DNA from 2 places in the Sanguibacter biliveldensis genome. Region 1 is predicted to be linked to the other one. Evidence: riboswitches for the same ligand, from Rfam matches in the RefSeq annotation. Region 1 holds a riboswitch; the other holds the start of a gene.

The links. Region 1 has a riboswitch for S-adenosylmethionine ahead of SANBI_RS16690 (ABC transporter permease). Riboswitches for the same ligand answer to the same signal wherever they lie in the genome.
Region 2: it holds a riboswitch for S-adenosylmethionine, as region 1 does, so the genes downstream of both, SANBI_RS00275 (methylenetetrahydrofolate reductase) here and SANBI_RS16690 (ABC transporter permease) in region 1, are expected to answer to the same signal.

The regions. Positions count from the first base shown of each region.
Region 1 is NZ_CP138359.1:3,841,625-3,846,928, forward strand. Features, by position in the region: gene SANBI_RS16680 (ABC transporter ATP-binding protein) at 1-243, opposite strand, end outside; gene SANBI_RS16685 (ABC transporter permease) at 240-1,232, opposite strand; gene SANBI_RS16690 (ABC transporter permease) at 1,244-2,194, opposite strand; SAM riboswitch class IV at 2,339-2,451, opposite strand; gene SANBI_RS16695 (LysR family transcriptional regulator) at 2,669-3,595, opposite strand; gene SANBI_RS16700 (ABC transporter substrate-binding protein) at 4,272-5,304, shown strand, end outside.
Region 2 is NZ_CP138359.1:56,583-61,886, forward strand. Features, by position in the region: gene metE (5-methyltetrahydropteroyltriglutamate--homocysteine S-methyltransferase) at 1-2,160, opposite strand, end outside; gene SANBI_RS00275 (methylenetetrahydrofolate reductase) at 2,172-3,242, opposite strand; SAM riboswitch class I at 3,249-3,354, opposite strand; gene SANBI_RS00280 (PH domain-containing protein) at 3,421-3,960, opposite strand; gene SANBI_RS00285 (glycosyltransferase family 2 protein) at 3,993-4,889, opposite strand; gene SANBI_RS00290 (hypothetical protein) at 4,886-5,304, opposite strand, start outside.

The DNA of each region.
Region 1 (5,304 bases):
GCCCGAGCCGGACTCGCCGACGACGGCTACGACCTCGCCCGCGTCGACGTGCAGGTCGACGCCGCGCACGGCCGGGACGGTCCCCCTGCGGGTCCTGTACGCGACCTCGAGACCTTCGACGACGAGGAGCGGGCCCGAGCGCGCGGGCTCGTCGACCGTCGTGGTGGTCTCGGTGCGGGTAGACGTCGTGCTGGTGGTGTTCGTGCTGGTGGTCTTCGTGCTGGTGGTCTTCGTGCTGGTCATCGCAGGTCGCTCCATTCTCCGTCGAGGGCCCGGCTGACACGGTTGGCCGAGAGCACCACGGCCACGACCACGAGGCCGGGCAGCGTGGTGAGCCACCAGGAGGTGGCGAGGTAGCTGCGTCCCTCAGAGACGAGGGACCCCCACTCAGGGGCCGGCGGCGCGGCACCGAAGCCGAGGAAGCTCAGGGCCGAGACCGCGAGGATCGCGGAGCCGAACTCGAGAGCGGACAGCACGAGCACGGGCCCTGAAGAGTTGGGCAGCACGTGCCGTCGCAAGATGGTCAGGCGTCCGACGCCCGAGGCCGCGGCCGCCTCGACGAACACCGACTCGCGGACCCGCAGCACCTCGGCGCGCATGACGCGCGCGAACGAGGCGACCGCGGCGACGCCGACAGCGATCGCGACGTTGGTGGTGCCGAAGCCGAGCACCGTGACCACGGCGAGGGAGAGCAGCAGACCGGGGACGGCCAGCAGGACGTCGACCACGCGCATGAGGACGTCGTCGACGACCCCGCCGACGAACCCGGCCACCAGCCCGATACCCGAGCCCGCGACGAGCGCGATGGCCACAGCGATCGCGGTCGCCTTGAGCGACAGGGCCGAACCGTGCACGACGCGGGAGAAGAGGTCACGGCCGAGGTAGTCGGTCCCGAACCAGTACTGCGCGCTCGGGCCCTGCAGCTTGTCGGCCGGGACGCCCACGGTCGGGCTGTAGGGCGCGAAGGCCGCCGGCCAGAAGGCCCAGGCGAGCGCGAGCGCGATGGCGAGGACTGCGAGCACGAGGCCCGGGCGCCGCACGAGCCACAGGGCACGTCGGCGCAGGCGCTCGGTGCGCGAGGGCACGGCCCAGGCGTCGGCGTCGGCGTCGTGGAGCCCACCGGCGGCCTCGGCGAGCGCGTGGTCGAGCCCGTCGGCGGACGAGGGCCCTGCAGTGGGGCCGGCGGCTGGGCCCGTCGAGGCACCCCGGACGGTGATCGTCAGGTCTGACATGGTGCGTCCTCTCAGACGGCCGCGCGGGTGCGCTGGCTGATGCGGGGGTCGAGGGCTGGGTAGACGAGGTCGACCACGAGGTTGACCACGACGAAGATGACGGCCGAGAGGACCACGAGGCCCTGCACGACAGGGATGTCCTGGAAGGTCACGGCCTGCTGGGTGAGGCGCCCGATGCCGTTGCGCGAGAACACCGTCTCGACGACCACAGACCCGGCGAGCAGGTTGCCGACGGTGATGCCGACGAGCGTGAGCGTGGGGATGGCCGCGTTGCGCAGCACGTCCCGCAGGTGGATGTGCAGCCTGGGGGTGCCCTTGGCGCGGGCCGTCTCGACGAAGGGCTGGTCCCACGTCGTCGACAGGCTCTTGGCCAGGACCTGCGCGATCACAGCGGAGGTCGGGATCGCGAGGGTGAGGCTCGGCAGGACGAGGGTCTGCCAGCCGATGTTGCCCATGGCCGGGAGCAGGGCCCACTGGAAGGAGACGACCTGGAGCAGCACGAGACCGACCCAGAAGGTCGGGACGGAGACGCCGAGCGGCGGCAGCGCGAGGAGCGCCTGGCGGAGCCAGCGCGCCTGCGTCCAGGTGGCGACGAGCGCGAGGGAGGCGCCGATGACGACGGCCAGCACGAGGCCGATCGAGGCGAGCTTGAGGGTCTCGGGCAGGGCGTCGAGGATCGAGCCCGTGACGGGCTGGCCGGTCTGGATCGACGAGCCGAAGTCACCGCGGACGGCCGCCCACAGCCGCGTGAGGTACTGCTCCCACACGGGCTTGTCGAAGCCGTAGCGCGCGGTGAGCTCGGCGACCTTCTCGGGTTCGACCTGCGTCCCCTCGCCGCCGGCGTCGAGCATGATCGCGACGGGGTTGCTCGGCAGCATGTACAAGATCGCGAAGGTCGCGGTGAACGCGGCCCAGAGCACGAAGACGGCCTGGAGCGCGCGGCGCAGCAGATAGGCACGCACGAGGGGGACTCCTCTCGGACGCACCGCGCAGGGCTCCACGCCCTGTCGCCACCCTGGCCGGTCGGCTGCGAGGCCGAACCAGCGGTGCGTGAGGGGTTGGAGATGCGGGTGCGTGCACGACCGGCGCTGCGCGCGGTCGGGTGGTCGGGGCACTTGCCGTCAGGGGTCCTGACGGCCTGGTCGATACCCGGGAGCACCCCGCTGCCATCTGGGGGTTGCTGCCTCGCCTGCCGGGCCATGGGCGAGATCTCGTGACCTGGGCGACACCCTAGGCATGCTCCGACGAGGTGGTCAAGCAGTGTCCAGCCCTGGTGGGGCGACTCTCCGGACGCGGCGTGTTACGCCCTGTGAACCCCTGTGAACCCCCGCAGCACCATCACTCGGAACCCCGGAACCTCGGAACCTCGGTGGCCCGGTGGCCCGGCGAGCCTGCGGCCCCGAGCCCGCTGGCTCCGCGGTGCCGGGGCCGGGGCCTCACGCCGTGTGCGCCCCGAAGAGCGGGCGGGTCTTGAGCGTGCGGCCGACCTCGGCGGCGACGTCGAGCAGCGCGTGCGTGACCGGGTGCCCCTGAGCGCCGTCGCGGTAGGCGAGGGCGACCTGACGCTGCGGGACGGCGCACGGGACCGCGACCACGCCCTCGGGCAGCACCTGTGCAGAGAGCTCGGGGACGACCGTCACGCCGAGCCCGGCCCCGACGAGCTGGATGGCCGCGAGGTAGCCGATCCCCTCGTGCTGGACGTCCGGGGTGAAGCCGGCCGTCCGGCATGCGGACACGATCGACCGGGTGCAGGGCAGCGTCGGCGCCCCGACGATCCACCTGTCGCGCCCGAGCACGCCGAGCCCGCCGTGCAGGACGACACCGCCGAGAGCCTCGGGCACGACCGCGACGAAGCGCTCGTCGAAGAGGCGACGGGTGCGGGCCCCGGGGACGACCTCGTCGCCGTCGTCCGGGTAGCGCAGGACGAGGGCCGCGTCGATCTCGCGGCGGATCACCGCAGGCATCGCGCGGGTCGCGTCGGTCTCGGCGAGACGGACGGTGACGCCGGGGTGCCGCTCGCGCACAGCGACGGCCAGGCGGCTGCCGACAGGCGCGAGGATGCTGGGGTACGCGGCCACCGTGACCTCACCGGCGACCTCGTCCTGGAGCGCCGCGACAGCCCCGCGGGCCCGTTCGAGGGCGGCGAGCACCTCGGCGGCGTGCTCGACGAGGAGGTCTCCCGCGGCTGTGAGACGGACGCGTCTGCCGTCCCGCACGAGCAGGTCGACGCCGGCCTCGTCCTCGAGGGTCTTGAGCTGCTGGGAGACCGCAGACGCCGTCACGCCGTTGACCTCGGCGACCGCTGCGAGCGTGCCGAGCATCGAGAGGTCCTGGAGGAGCGAGAGGCGCTTCACGTCATACATAAGAAGATCTTAGGCTGACGCGAAGTCTGGATAGATGGACTTCTTCTCACCATCCGGGCTACGGTCCCACCAGGTGACCCGGACGCGGTCGCCGACGACCACCGGACCACACCCGAGGAGGTGCACCGTGCGACGCAGAGCCATCCTGACCGACCTCGGTCCGCACACCCTCCGGCCTGCCCCGCGGAGCGCCCTGCGCCCTGCGCCGCACCGCCCCACCCAGCCTGCGGGCTGTCCGGCCGTGCGCCCCGGCAGCTGTCGCTGTCGACCCTGACCGCACGCCGAGAGGCGTCGGCGAGGACCTGAACACGTGCGAGCACCTCGTGACCGAGACCTGCGCCCGCACATCGCGACGGCCCTGCTGACGCCAGTCCTGCGCCTCGCGCCACAGCGCCACCCCGGGAGCACCGGCACCTGACACGGCACGTGATGCCACATCGTGTCCGCGCCCACAGGGCTGCCGAGGCCCGCCGAGGGATCACGCCCGGACCGAGCCCTGGCCAGCACGAGCACCGTCCCGTCGCAGCCCGGCACCGTCGGCATCTCTCGGCATCTCTCGGCACAGTCCTGCCCGCACCGCCCCCTCATCCTCCCGGCCACGACCGGCACCCTCCGCGCGCCCCGACGGCGCCGACACGGTGCCGGGGCCGCCGCACACCCTCGAACCGGAGCCACCGTGCCATCGACCCCCTCATCCCGCCCGGCCGAACAGCCCCAGGCCACCCCGACGCGTCCGGCCTCGTTGTCTCACCAGACCACGCCGTCCCACCAGAGCACGTCCCGCCGCCCGGCTCTCGCCGCGGCCGCCGCCGCAACTGCCGCTGCGCTGCTGCTCGCCGGCTGCGCCTCCTCCGGGACGGCCGCCCCGGGCGCCTCGGCGGGCGGCGGCGAGCCGCAGAGCGGCGGCACGCTGCGCTTCGGCCTCGGCTACGACCCCACCTGCCTCGACCCGCAGCAGGCCGGCGGCAACGACTCGCTCAACATCGGCCGTCAGCTCGTCGACTCGCTCACCGACCAGGACCCCGAGACCGGTGAGATCGTGCCGTGGCTCGCGACGTCGTGGGAGGTGTCCCCCGACGCGAAGACCTTCACCTTCACCCTGCGCGACGACGCGACCTTCGCCGACGGCACGCCCGTCGACGCCGCGGCCGTCCAGGCGAACCTCGACGGGATCGCCGCGCTCGGGGCGCAGGCGACCCTCGGGTCGAGCTACCTCGACGGGTACGCCCAGACCGTGGTCGTCGACCCGCAGACGGCGCGCGTGGAGTTCTCCGAGCCGAGCGCGCAGTTCCTCCAGGCCACGTCGACCATGACCCTCGGTCTGTTCTCGGTCGCGAGCACCACGCTGTCCGTCGAAGACCGGTGCGCCGGGGAGTTCGTCGGCTCCGGGCCCTTCACCCTCACCGACTGGCAGCCGGCGCAGTCGGCGACGCTCGAGCGTCGCGACGGCTACGCCTGGCCGTCGAGCATCGCCGGGCACGAGGGCGAGGCGTACCTGGACAGCATCGAGTACTCCGTCGTCGCAGAGCCGAGCGTGCGCACGGGGTCGTTGCAGTCGGGCCAGCTCGACGCCTTCATGAACGTGCTGCCGACCGACGAAGAACCCTTGAAGGCCACCGGGCAGACGGTGTCGGCCCGCACCAACCCGGGCATCTCCTTCGCGCTGCTGCCCAACACCGACCGACCCGTGGGCGGCGACGAAGAGGTCC
Region 2 (5,304 bases), 530 kb from region 1:
ACCCGGACCGACCCCGCGGGAGAACCCGGAGCGCGCGAGGTCGGGCAGGATCTCCATCCGCGAGCGGGCCGCCTCGATCGACGTGACGTCGGCGTCGAGGGCGTCGATCGCGCCGATGACCTCGCCGAACTCCGAGTAGCACAGGTGCGTGTGGATCTGGGTGTCCGGGCGGACTCCCGCCGTCGACAGCGTGAAGGACCCGACCGACCAGTCGAGGTACGCCGGCTGGTCGGCGCGGCGCAGCGGCAGCAGCTCGCGCAGGGCAGGCTCGTCCACCTGGATGATCGCGATGCCTGCAGCCTCGAGGTCCGCGATCTCGTCGCGCAGCGCCAGGCCGATCTGGTTGGCGGTCTCGCCGAGCGGGATGTCGTCGCGGACGAAGGACCAGGCCATGATCGTCACCGGCCCGGTGAGCATGCCCTTGACGGGCTTGGAGGTCAGCGACTGCGTGTACTCGGTCCAGCGGACGGTCATCGGCGCCGGGCGCGACACGTCGCCCCACAAGATCGACGGTCGTGTGCAGCGCGAGCCGTAGGACTGGACCCAGCCGTTCTGCGTCACGGCGAAGCCGTCGAGCAGCTCGGCGAAGTACTGCACCATGTCGTTGCGCTCGGCCTCGCCGTGCACCAGCACGTCGATGCCGATCCGCTCCTGCAGCTCGACGACCTGCTGGATCTCGGCGCGCATCGCGTCTTCGTAAGCCTCGAGGGACAGCTCACCCTTGGCGTGCGCGGCACGGGCCTTGCGGATCTCGACGGTCTGCGGGAACGAGCCGATCGTCGTCGACGGCAGCAGCGGCAGGTTCAGGCGCTCCTGCTGGGCGTCGCGACGCTCCTGGGCCGGGCCGCGGTGGAAGTCGCCCTCGGTCAGAGCGGCTGTGCGCTCGCGGACCGCGGCCACGGCCACGCCGGCGGCGGTGGCCCGCGAGGCCACGGCCTCGCTCGCGGCGAGCAGCTCGGCGTGCACGGCCTCGCGGCCCTCGCGCAGACCCTCGGCGAGAGTGACGACCTCGGCGACCTTCTGGTCGGCGAAGGCGAGCCACTTCGCGAGGGTCGGGTCGAGCGTGGGCTCGTCGGCCACGTCGTGCGGGACGTGCTGGAGGGACGTCGACGTGCCGACGGCGACTGCCCCGGCGCCGAGGCCCTCGAGGGCCTCGAGCACCTCCAGCCTCGCGGAGAGGTCGGCGCGCCAGATGTTGTGGCCGTCGACGACCCCGGCGACGAGGGTCTTGGTCTCGAGGCCCCGGACGGGCGAGGTGGGCGCAGATCCCTTGACGAGGTCGACCGCGAGGGCCTCGACGTCGGTCCCGGCGACGACGGGCAGCGCCTCCTGGAGGTCGCCGAAGGGTGCGGCGAGCAGGATCGCCGGGCGCTCCGGTCGGGCGAGGTCGGTCGAGAGCACCCTGTACGCCTCGGTGACCGCGGTCAGGACGTCGCCGAGCGGCACGTCGATCGTGTCGGTCACGAGGCCCGGCTCGTCGAGCTGGACCCAGGTCGCGCCGGCCGCAGCGAGCGCGCGGAGCAGCTCGACGTAGACGGGGAGCAGGTCTGCGAGGCGCGAGAGCGGCTCGAAGCCCGCGGGGGCGTCGTCGGCGGCCTTGCTCAGCAGCAGGAAGGTCACCGGTCCCACGAGGACGGGCCGGGTCGTCACGCCGTCGGCCAGCGCCTCGGTGAGCTGGCGGACCACGCGGTCGGAGGCGAGGTGGAAGGCCGTCGACGGTCCGATCTCGGGGACGAGGTAGTGGTAGTTGGTGTCGAACCACTTGGTCATCTCGAGCGGGGCGTCGTCGCCCTCGCCGCGTGCCGCGCGGAAGTACCCGGCGAGGTCGAGGTCGCCGTCGGCCGTCGCGAAACGGGGCGGGACGGCCCCGACGGTCACGGCGGTGTCGAGCACCTGGTCGTAGTACGAGAAGGTCTCGGGAACGGCGCCGTCGGTCGCGGAGAGGCCGAGCGCCACGAGACGGTCCCGGGTCGCCTTGCGCAGGGCAGCTGCCGTCTCCTCGAGCTGGTCGGCGTCGATGCGGCCGGCCCAGAAGGACTCGACGGCCTTCTTGAGCTCGCGGCGCGGCCCGATGCGGGGGTAGCCGAGAATGGTCGCCGCCGGGAATGCGGCAAAGGTCGGGTTCTGCTGGTCAGAGCTGAGCTCAGTACGTGTCGTCATGGGTCATCCCTCTAGATCAGTGCTGCGGTTGGTTGGGATGCGCCGACCCACGGCCCGCTGGCCAGGTCGGGACCAGCGTCGGCAGGTGCCGGGTGCGCTGGTCCGCCGCCGAGGTGTACGCCCTCGAGCAGGTCTAGTGCGGCTTCGTGCTTGTTGAAGGTGTAGACGTGCAGGCCCGGGGCTCCGGCTGCGAGGACGGCCTCGGCCAGCTCGACCGACGCCCGGATGCCGCGGGCGTGCCGGGCTGCGGGGTCGGCGAGGGACTCGAGGTCGCGGACGAGGGCCCTCGGGGCGGGGACGCCCGTGAGGGTCTCGACCCGGGCGAGACGCGCCGGGTCGGTCATGGGGAGCAGGCCGGCGAGGATCGGGAGGGTGACTCCCGCGCGCCGGGCCTCGTCCACGAAGCCGACATAGCTGTCGGCCTCGTAGAACAGCTGGGTGATCGCGAAGTCGGCGCCGGCCTGCTGCTTCTCGAGCAGCCGCTGCACCTCCTGCGACCGCGTGGTGCCGGCCGCCGCGTTGCCGTCGAGGAAGGTCGCGACGGCGATGGTCAGCGGACGGGCGGCCGAGCGCAGGGCGGACGAGGGGTCGTCCGCGCAGCGCTGGGCCTCGACCTCGCGGAGCAGCGCCACGAGCTCGTCGCTCGAGTTGATGCCCTGCGGGTGCGGGCGCCAGTCGGGCTGGTCGCGCGGGGGGTCGCCGCGGAGCGCGAGGAAGCTGCGGACACCCTCGGCGAGGAACTCGTCGATCACCTCGGCGACGTTGTCGCGGGAGGCGCCGACGCAGGTGAGGTGCGCGATCGGCAGCACGGGGGCGTGCTCGAGGATGCGCCTCACGACGGTCTGCGCGGTGGTCCGGTCTCCGCCTGCTGCGCCGTAGGTGACCGACACGAAGTCGGGCCTGGCGGCGATCAGGTGGTCGACGGTGCTCCAGAACTTCGGCGCCGCGGCAGGGTTGCGGGGCGGCATGAGCTCGAAGGAGATCGTGGGGCGCTGCCGTGCCGGGCGCGCTGCTGGCCGCCCCGGCGGGGCGGTCGCGGAGCCGCCCCCGGCGGGGGTCGGTGGGACGTCGGAAGCCGTCATGAGTTCACTCCATCGGACCTGGCGTTAGCACCCGCACCCATCAGGAGGCTTCCATAGTGGGGGGTTGCTGCGGTGTCGTCGAGCCAGGACTCTCAACCGCTCTGGATGGTGTCCCCGAATCTAGACGGCATCCATCAGGCGGTCCAGGTTCTGCCCGAGGGGTGAGACGAGCGTCTCGTCAGCGGAGACGGCGTCGGGGCTCGCGGGGCGGGAACTCGCCGTCGTCCGAGCCGTCGTCGGCCGAGAAGAGCAGGTCGTGGAGGACCACCTGGACCTGCTCGACCCGCGGGACGTCGTGCAGCGTGACCCCCGCCTTGTCCGTCGCGTCCGAGATGACGAGCGTGCCGCAGCCGAGCAGGCGGTCGGTGAGGCTCTTCTCGTAGGACACGTCGTTGATGCGGTAGAGCGGGATGTCCCGACCCGTGCGCGTGAGGATGCCGCTGCGGGTGATGAGCCGGCGGTTGGTCACCGTGTAGCGCGAGGTCACCCACCGCAGGAAGGGCAGCAGCACCCAGCCGACGAGGACCACGAGCAGCACCACACCACCCGCGAGCAGGATCCAGCCGCGCGCGGAGCTCTCCGGGAGCAGCACGACGAGGGCGACCGCGGCCGCGAGGAGCACGACGAAGAGCGCGATCGCCCCGAACAGCGCCTTGACGTGGGTGCGGAGGTTGAGGACGACGTGCTCGCCCTCGGCGAGAGTGCTCTGGATTCCCATGCCGGAATCTTCGCACCGCTCGCCCCCCGGCACTATCCCCGGTCGGGAGCGGGATCGAGCATCCGGTCGGGTGGCGCCGCGACGGCCGGCTCGGGTGTGACGGTCTGCTCGGGTGTGACGGCCGGTCCGGGTGTGACGGCCGGTTGCGGTGCGACAGCCCGCTCAGGTGCGGCGGGGAGCTGGCGGGCTGTCGAGATCCTGTGCGTCCAGCGCTCCCACGGCGGGCTGACGGCCCAGTTCACCTCGAGGGTGCGCCGGGCCCAGCGGAACCGGCGGGCCAGGCTCGCCGGCGACTGGAAGGTCCGGCCGGAGACCCCGACGGTCAGCGCGCGGTCGTACCTGACGCGCGCCGAGCTGCCGAGCTGGAAGCTCAGGTCGGTGTCGTCGTGCACCTGCGGGTCGTCCCTGTGCACCAGGTGCCTCACGCCGTGCCACGCGGAGACGCGCAGCGCCATGTTCGAGCCCCACAGCGGCACGTTCGCGACGGCTGCGCGCATCCCCCAGAAGTACCCGCGCATGTAGAAGACGCGCGCGAGGTGGCCGCGCACGGGCGGGAGGTCGTAGAAGGTCCCGGCGCCCGTCACCGCGCTGAGCGTCGGGTCGGCGTCGAAGACCGACGCGATCCGCGCGAGCCAGTCGCCCGGGGGCAGGCTGTCCGCGTCGCACCGCGCGATGATCCCGCCCTCGACGGCGTCGTAGCCCCGGGACGCCGCGGCCGGGATGCCGACGCTGTCCTCACGGACGACGCGAGCCCCGGCAGCCCGGGCGACCTCGGCTGTCGCGTCGGTCGAGGCGTTGTCGACGACGACCACCTCGAAGGGCGGGTGCGACTGGCGCGCGAGCGCGTCGAGGCACCGCGCGAGGTGCGCCGCGTCGTCCCGTGCGGGGACCACGACGGTGATGTCCGCAGCGCCGGGCCGGCGGGTCACGAGCGCCTCGCGAGGACGAGGCCTGCGACGAGGGCCCCGAGGGTGCCGACGGCGAGGTCGGAGACCGTGTCCGTGTAACCGACGTTGATCGAGCCGTCGACGTAGGTAGCGCCCGCCCACTCGCCGATCTCCCACAGCAGCGCCAGCAGGGAGCCGAGCCCCGTCACCGAGACGACGACGCCGAGCCTGGGGCGGCGCAGCGACGCCTCGCCGGGGCCGGAGACAGCGCCTGCGCGGCGCAGGACGAGCCAGACGAGCGCCGCGAGGGCCGCGGTGGCGACCAGGTGCATGACGAGGTCGAGCCACGGCACCGCCTCGTAGAGGTCGAGGAGCCCGGCCCACGCGGCGGCCGAGAGCACCAGGCCGAGCGCGGGGTCCCCGTAGCCGTGCAGGCCGAGGGCGCGCGGGACGACCG